2 regions of the Yersinia canariae genome follow, and region 1 is predicted to be linked to the other one. Evidence: predicted binding sites of a transcription regulator. Region 1 holds the regulator's gene; the other holds the start of a gene.

Region 1 (4,200 bases):
TTCTGGTGCATATGAGTTGAAAATCGGCGAAAAGGGCGCGCAAGTCATTGGTTTTGACCCAACAGGTGTGTTTTACGGCCTGCAATCAATTCTTTCTTTAGTGCCGACTGATGGCAGCAAGAAGATTGCGACATTGGATGCCAAAGATGCGCCGCGCTTTGAATATCGTGGTGTTTTCCTCGATGTTGGGCGTAACTTCAAAACGAAAGATGCGGTGCTGCGTTTGCTCGATCAGATGGCCGCTTACAAGCTGAATAAATTCCATTTCCATCTTAGTGATGATGAAGGTTGGCGTATTGAGATTCCCGGCCTGCCAGAACTGACGGATGTGGGGAGCAAGCGTTGTCACGATTTAACTGAAAATACCTGCTTACTGCCACAATTGGGATCTGGCCCTGAGAGTAATAATCTGGGTTCTGGTCACTTTACCCGTGATGACTACATCGACATTCTGAAGTACGCCAAAGCCCGCCAAATTGAGGTCATTCCTGAGATTGATATGCCCGCGCATGCTCGTGCGGCTGTGGTGTCGATGGAAGCCCGTTACAACAATTTGATGAAGCAGGGTAAAGAAAAAGAAGCTAACGAATTCCGCCTGATTGACCCGACCGATGATTCCCAAACAACTTCTGTTCAGTTCTATGAACGCAAAAGTTATCTGAACCCATGTTTGGATTCTTCAAAACGCTTTGTCGACAAAGTGATTGGCGAAATGGCCCAGATGCACAAAGAAGCGGGGATGCCGCTGACCACGTGGCATTTCGGTGGTGATGAGGCGAAGAACATCCGTTTGGGCGCGGGTTTCCAGGACAAAAAGGGCCCGATTGAGCCGGGTAAAGGCATTATTGATAAGAGTGTGGAAGATAAGCCGTGGGCCAAATCTCAGGTTTGTCAGGATATGGTCAAACAAGGGAAAATTCAGGATGTTGAGCACCTTTCCAGCCACTTTGCTATTGAAGTTAGCAAGCTGGTGAATGCTCACGGCATTGAAAAAATGCAAGCCTGGCAAGATGGCCTTAAAGATGCCAAGGATGCGAAAGATTTTGCCACCAAACGTGTTGGCGTTAACTTCTGGGATACCCTCTACTGGGGCGGTGCCGACTCAATCAATGATTGGGCAAATAAAGGTTATGAAGTGGTCGCGTCCAATCCAGACTACGTTTATTTCGATATGCCGTATGAAGTTAACCCAAATGAACGCGGTTACTACTGGGCCACTCGCTTTAACGATGAAGCGAAGGTCTTTAGTTTCGCACCCGATAATATGCCGCAAAATGCTGAAACCTCGGTCGACCGCGACGGTAATCACTTCAGTGCTAAAAGTGATAAACCTTGGCCGGGCGTGCACGGCATTTCAGGGCAATCGTGGAATGAAACAGTTCGCACTGATGAACAGATGGAATACATGATTTTCCCTCGTGTATTACCACTGGCTGAGCGTGCCTGGCATCGTGCGTCTTGGGAACAAGATTATAAAGCTGGCCGTGAGTACAAAGGCGGTGAAACGCACATGGTTGATACCAAGGCGTTGAGTACGGATTGGCAGCGTTTTGCCAACATTATGGGCCAACGTGAATTAGCAAAACTGGATAAAGCCGGTGTGGCCTACCGCTTACCGGTTCCGGGAGCACGTGTTGTCGCAGGGGTATTGGAGGCTAACATTTCTTTGCCGGGTTTGATTATTGAATATTCCACCGATGGCGGTAAGCAATGGCAGAAGTATGATGCCAAAGTACAACCTAAAGTCAGTGGTGATGTGTTGATTCGCTCCTCCAGCCCGGATGGTAAGCGCAGTAGCCGTGCGGAGTCCGTTAAAGTTTGATTATTGCTATCAAAGTGCTGTGTCTGATGTTAACTCCTGTTTGCCGGGTTTTTCGGTAAACAATATTAAGTGAAGTTGAGTTGATGGTTTTCCCCCGGCAAGTCCGGGGTTTTTTTTGCTTTAAATTTATGGGGGAGTAATCGGAGATAAATAAGAATGACCACCTGACTCCCGACCGAGTTTATCTCAGGTTGCTGACTGGGAAAGGTGGCCATTTTGCTGATGGGTCTAAGTTAATCAGACAATAGCACGCCGTTATCTGAATTAAAGAAAACCGTAATACTGTTCAGTGCTAAAAATCTTTATAAGATCAATGCGATAAAGCTACATTATCTTTTATCGTGCGCAGACTCATTTTCGCGGCAATCGCCGGTTTCACAGTGGCCGTACAAATACAGACTGTGATTGGTCAGCTTAATGCCATGTTGTTTAGCAATTTCACGTTGAAGCGATTCAATGGATTCATTACTAAATTCAATCACTTTGCCGCAATCCAGGCAAATTAGGTGATCGTGATGGTGTTGCTGCGTCAGCTCAAAGACTGATTTGCCGCCTTCGAAATTATGGCGGGTAACAATACCGGCATCATCAAACTGATTTAGGACGCGGTAAACCGTCGCCAAACCAATTTCTTCACCGATATCGATCAGCTTTTTATAAAGATCTTCCGCGCTGACGTGATGGCACGCCGGATCTTGCAACACTTCCAGAATCTTAAGCCGGGGCAGTGTTACTTTAAGGCCAGCGTTTTTTAAGGCTTTGTTGTTGTCAGTCATGCGGATTCAGTCCTGTTACTATCGATTCAAATTAAGGCTGTTCAGCCTATGACATCCGTGGCGCAATATTCTCAATTGCGTCTCATTATAGAACTGCTAGCCCCAAATGAAAACCGTGGTTGTTAACAAAGATATAATTGCACACTTTGTCAGATTAATCATGCAATGTATTGATGAATGGGATTGTTGCATCATTTAAGTATATGGCGGCCAGACGTAACGTTACAAATTTGTAGCGGTTTATTTTCATTTTGCACGAATGAAGATGCGGATCTGTGGGCGGGTTAACAGAGTAGGGCGAGTGGCGTGGGGGTAACGAAAACGCGCGGCAATGTTTAACATCAACCTCGCGTTTCCGATATACCTGCCATTCTTCAAGCTACAAGTGCATTGGTTGCCTTCCTGCAACTCGAATTATTTAGGGCACATGACAAATTAACCGGTGATTTCGGCCAAATTCAGTTCTTCACTGATCTGTTTTACCCAAGCTTCAACACGTTCATTCGTCAGTTCTGGCTGCCTGTCTTCATCAATGGCTAAACCAATAAAGTGATCATCATCCGCTAAGCCTTTGGAAGCTTCGAAGTGATAACCCGCAGTTGGCCAGTGGCCGACGATTGCAGCGCCACGCGGCTCGATGATATCGCGCACGGTTCCCATCGCATCACAGAAATACTCAGCATAGTCTTCCTGATCACCACAACCGAACAATGCAACCAATTTGCCGTTGAAATCGATCTCTTCCAGTGTTGGGAAGAAATCATCCCAATCACATTGGGCTTCACCGTAATACCAAGTTGGGATACCGATCAGCAGAATATCGAAGCCTTCCAAATCTTCTTTGCTGCTCTTGGCAATGTCGTGAACCTCAGCAACATCTTTGCCCAGTTGCTTTTGGATCATCTTGGCAATGTTTTCGGTATTGCCAGTATCGCTGCCAAAGAAAATGCCTACAGTTGCCATATAACTTAATACCTTTTTAATTCAAATAGTTGTGAAAATTACCAAGCGCTCTGCCCGATAATATAACACATGTATAGGGCGATATAATGCCAGAAAACCTCGGCAGGCCGATATCAAGTTTATGCGATATTAAATTTTTGTGAGTGACTCAACCTTATAACCTCATTGCCGATAACCTCAGTGTAACGAGAAAGTTGCAATTTGCGGTGCCAGAGGGAAAACCGTCAGATGAAAGTCTGCCGGGAAAGGAGTTGTCGTTAGCTGTATGGAGCGTCCTTTATTGCTTTTCGGTCATCAAATAACACCTGCGTCTCTAACGGTAACTATCCGATATATAAGGGGAACGAACATGCAGTTTTTAAAAAATATAACTATCAGGGCCGCACTACTTTGGGTGCTTGGGGCATTTTGCCTGCTATGGGGGGGCGTATCCGGTTATACGTTGTTATCACTGAATCAACTGACACAATCTTCTAATGCCAACAGTGTGTTGGTTGAAAACATGAATTTGGTCAATCAGGGGACGGATCAATATTTTCGGATGGTGACACGCCTTGCCCGTTCAGTCGATTACCGTCAGAGCGGTAACATTGCCGATGCAGATAAGGAGCTAAAATCATCCAATGTCGCACTTGAAAA
Region 2 (4,200 bases), 660 kb from region 1:
GATGTTAACATTGCTACCGCTGTTGAGTTTGCCCTCAATGAAACCGACGATAAGCCAGCACGAACACCCTTTACGCGCGTTAGCGACGGGGATTTCATTCGTATTGCAGCATAAAGTCGTGGGTTCCGTGGTGCTGTTGGGGACATTAGTCAGCATGATTGGGGCTATTCGTATTTTGTTCCCGGCCTTGGCGGAGAGCACTTATCACGTGGGGGCGTCACAGATTGGTTTGATGTATTCCGTGGTGCCGCTCGGGGCGACAATTGGCGCTTTTACCAGTGGCTGGGTTAATCAGGTTCGGCGGCCCGGAATGGTGCTGATGTACAGTTCAATTGCTGCTTTTTTAGCTATTGGGACATTAGGACTAACGCATAATTTCTATCTGGCGCTGCCCGGTTTGTTGCTATACGGCTATTTGGGGTCTATCAGTGGGTTGTTGCAATATACTTTGGTGCAAACCCATACACCGGATGCTCTATTAGGGCGGGTCAACAGTCTGTGGAATGTGCAGTTTGTTGCCGGTGAATCATTCGGCGCATTGGGATTAGGTGTATTGGCGAGAGTCATGGCCCCAGCGCTCAGTGCCTTGACCTTCGGCATGGCCGCCGCGGCGGTAGGCGGTGTTATTGCCGTCTGTGGTGGGACATTGCGTCGTGCGACGATGGGCGATGAGGTTTCTGATGAGGGTAATGAGAGTCATAAAGCTGAGGAAATGGTGGATTAGATAGGCTCAGCTTTCAGTTGATTAAGTGACACGGGCGGTTGTTAAACTGCCGGGTTAACATAGCTGCCGATGAACTCATCGACAAAGGGGGGCCATAAGCATGGCCCCTTATGCAATCTCGCACTTTGCATGTATCACTTGCCCACTTCGCGGATGCCCTTACTTATCGCCCCAGTTTGGTTGAGACGATAAAATTAAGGTGATAACCAAACGATTATCAATAGAAACCAGCGCCGACACTGTAAAAAAGTACAATTATTAAGGTGTTGTCTTAAACATCCCCTCAATCCGTGCCAACAAATTACTCGCACTATAATAATCCAACCGGAATGTATCATAGCCAGCGGCATAAACTCGTTCGTGTTCAATTGCGGGAATATGAGCTAAAAACTTATTACTTTTCAGTGCGTCAATTGCCGGCTGGTCTCCGGAAAAGAGCAAGATAGTCTCGCCATTCAGGCCCTCCGCCAGCTTCTCCCCACCCAGTTGGATGATATCCTTGCGGTGCCCCATACTGGTATTGCCCTTCACTGCATCAGGGATTTCCGCCAGTGTGAAGCCTAATTCCTGCAACAATTTCCCCTGCGCCGAATTTTCTGTCCACAAATTGGCCGTGCTACCCGCAGCTTGATAGACAAACGCCGAAACAGGTTGCGGTGGCAGCGTAATGTTCTGCTTTACCTCATTGAGCCGATTGGCGAATTTCTCAATAACTTGCTGAGCATCGGCTTCATGTCCGGTCGCTTTCCCCAGTACGACAGCTAACTCTTGCCAACTTTTATCATCATAATTGATTACTAATGTCGGTGCGATAGCTGACAGTTGGTCATACAACTTCAATGCTGAATCCCCGCCGGTGGCAGAAATAATAATGACATCCGGATTCATGCCCGCGACGGCTTCGGCATTGGGTTCGGTGTGATACATCGGCACCAGTTTTTTGGCCTGTGCAACATCTGACCATTGTGTAAAGAAACCTTGATGGTCAGCGACTGTGGTATCAGGCACCGTCGCCCCACTGGCAATCACAGGAGCATTTATAGCCAGCAAAGTCCCGGTGATGGTGATACTTGTGGACACGATCCGCATTGGTTGATGTGTCAATGTTACCGGGCCTTTCGCCGTTTCTACTGTGCGAGTCCATGCGGTTGTGTTTTCGCTGCTGGATGATGGAGCTTGCTCACCGGTGGTTTCTTCTGCGGGTTTACAACCAGACAAGCTGAAAATGAGGCCAAAAATTCCCAGACTCATCAATATTAAACGCGATGCTTTATGTTGAAAGTTACTGATATAAAAGGACATAACGGCATTTTCTCTTTCTATTTTAAGACCCCATATCGGCGGGGATATATAAGTAAGCTTTATCAATAATATCTTTACATTGATTGACAATGCGAATGGTTAGTCGTAATTTATCACGCACAAAAAGGAATGATAGTAATTATCATTACTATTTACATCGCAGTGGAGGTCTTTGTGCGATACCGCAACTCTGAAGAACATGGCAGCTCTGAAGAAATGCCCGTTAATTCGCCGTTTTCAGCCGTATCCTCGACATTTTTATTTACTTCAAGACACCAGAGTATCAAAACTCAGGGTATCTTCGAACGAATTAATCAAGCAGCACAAGGCCGTGCTGGCCATAACCATTCACTGCAATCTGCCCTGCAAACTGCGCTTCAGCGGGCACGTGATGCCGGGCAACAACAGCCTATCATCGTCGGGGCAATACCTTTTGATGCCAGTCAGGCGTCGTGCTTATTTATTCCCGAAAGTTATCAGATTTGTGACCGGCAACACCTGGTGGATGCCGCGCGTGTTGAGGATCGCCAGCCCGTGACGACCCGCGCCATACGTAGCCTGCCGGATGAAAATGAGTTCAAACATATTGTTGCCGAGGCCGTTGCCGCGTGTCAGCGCGGGGCAATCCATAAAGTTGTTCTTTCTCGTATTCTGGAAATTGATACTGAGACCCCGGTTGATAGTGATCAGGTGATGAATCATTTACTGATCCAAAACAGCACCGCCCATCATTTCCGAGTCCCCCTTGCGGATGGCGGCGTATTGCTGGGTGCCAGCCCTGAATTATTGGTTCGTAAGCATCGCGGCGGGGTTTACACCAATCCGCTGGCAGGATCCGCGAAACGCCAAATCGACCCGCAAGATGATCTGGATATCAGCCAGGCATTATTGGACTCAGAGAAAGACCAATATGAACATCGACTGGTTATCGATGAAATCCGCCGCCTACTTACACCTTATTGCACCCAGTTGAATATTCCCTCACAGCCTTCATTGATTAACACCGCTGCATTGTGGCACCTATCTTCTGCCATCAGTGGTGAGCTGGAAAACCCGCAAATGCGAGTCTTGGAACTGGCTAATCTGTTACATCCCACCCCGGCATTGTGTGGATTACCGACGCAAAAAGCCCGCCAATTAATTCGACAACTTGAGCCTTTTGAGCGGGGCTTATTCAGCGGAATTGTGGGTTGGTGTGATGAGCAGGGCAATGGTGAATGGGCGGTGATTATCCGTTGCGCCACTGTACATCCCACACAAGTCCGGTTATTTGCGGGGGCGGGCATTGTTGCGGCGTCGCAACCCGCGTCGGAATGGAGAGAAACTGAAGCTAAGCTGGGCACCATGCTCAATGCTATTGCCATCACCCCACCAGGAGCGCTGCTATGAGTATTGAATTTACCCGTTGGCCGGAGGAGTTTGCTCGCCGCTATCGCGAGAAAGGGTATTGGACTGCTCAGCCGATGACTGAGATTTTGTCACGCCAATGCCAGATACGGCCGGCGGCGACGGCCATCATTTGTGGTGAGCGCCACATAAGTTATGCGCAGTTTGAGCAGGCGGCACAGCGGTTGGCTGCGCACTTAACTCATTTGGGCTTGCGCTGTGGTGATACGGCATTGGTTCAATTGCCCAATTGTGCTGAATTCTATCTGGTTTACTTCGCGCTGTTGAAAATCGGTGTGGCGCCGGTCAATGCATTGTTCAGCCATAATCGGTTGGAATTAAATGCTTATATTGAACAGATCCAACCGCGTTTGCTGATTGCACATGCCGGTCATAACCTGTTTGTCGAAGGGGACTATTGCGCCCAGCTCCAGCAAAAAGTGCCGATGCTGGAGTTCTTGATCATGGCGGGAAATACGGATTATGCCCAGTCGCTGGAGACTTTGCTGTATGGCGATGGATTGGATGAATTAGAGAAGGAAACTGACGAATTTCACCCGTCAGCTGCCGATGAAGTGGCCTTTTTCCAGCTTTCTGGTGGCAGTACCGGTACGCCAAAATTGATCCCCCGCACGCACAATGACTATTACTACAGTGTGCGTGCCAGTGCAGAAATCTGTCAGCTCGATGAGCACACCCGCTACCTCTGCGCCTTACCGGCGGCTCATAATTACCCGCTCAGTTCACCGGGGGCTCTCGGGGTCTTTTACGCCGGCGGCTGTGTAGTG

Evidence for each region. Region 1 encodes Fur, which represses iron uptake genes when iron is present. Its sites were predicted from a motif close to ATAATAATGAGAACNACTATCAA; they were not measured.
Region 2: F0T03_RS18165 (isochorismate synthase) is a predicted target of Fur. The motif match lies at 2,156-2,178, and genes of this name have one in related genera.

What each region holds. Positions count from the first base shown of each region.
Region 1 covers NZ_CP043727.1:3,293,166-3,297,365, reverse strand. Annotated here, with positions in the region: gene F0T03_RS15260 (beta-N-acetylhexosaminidase) at 1-1,822, shown strand, start outside; gene fur (ferric iron uptake transcriptional regulator) at 2,152-2,598, opposite strand; gene fldA (flavodoxin FldA) at 3,034-3,561, opposite strand; gene F0T03_RS15245 (methyl-accepting chemotaxis protein) at 3,911-4,200, shown strand, end outside.
Region 2 covers NZ_CP043727.1:3,948,360-3,952,559, reverse strand. Annotated here, with positions in the region: gene entS (enterobactin transporter EntS) at 1-724, shown strand, start outside; gene fepB (Fe2+-enterobactin ABC transporter substrate-binding protein) at 983-2,026, opposite strand; gene F0T03_RS18165 (isochorismate synthase) at 2,243-3,415, shown strand; gene F0T03_RS18160 ((2,3-dihydroxybenzoyl)adenylate synthase) at 3,412-4,200, shown strand, end outside.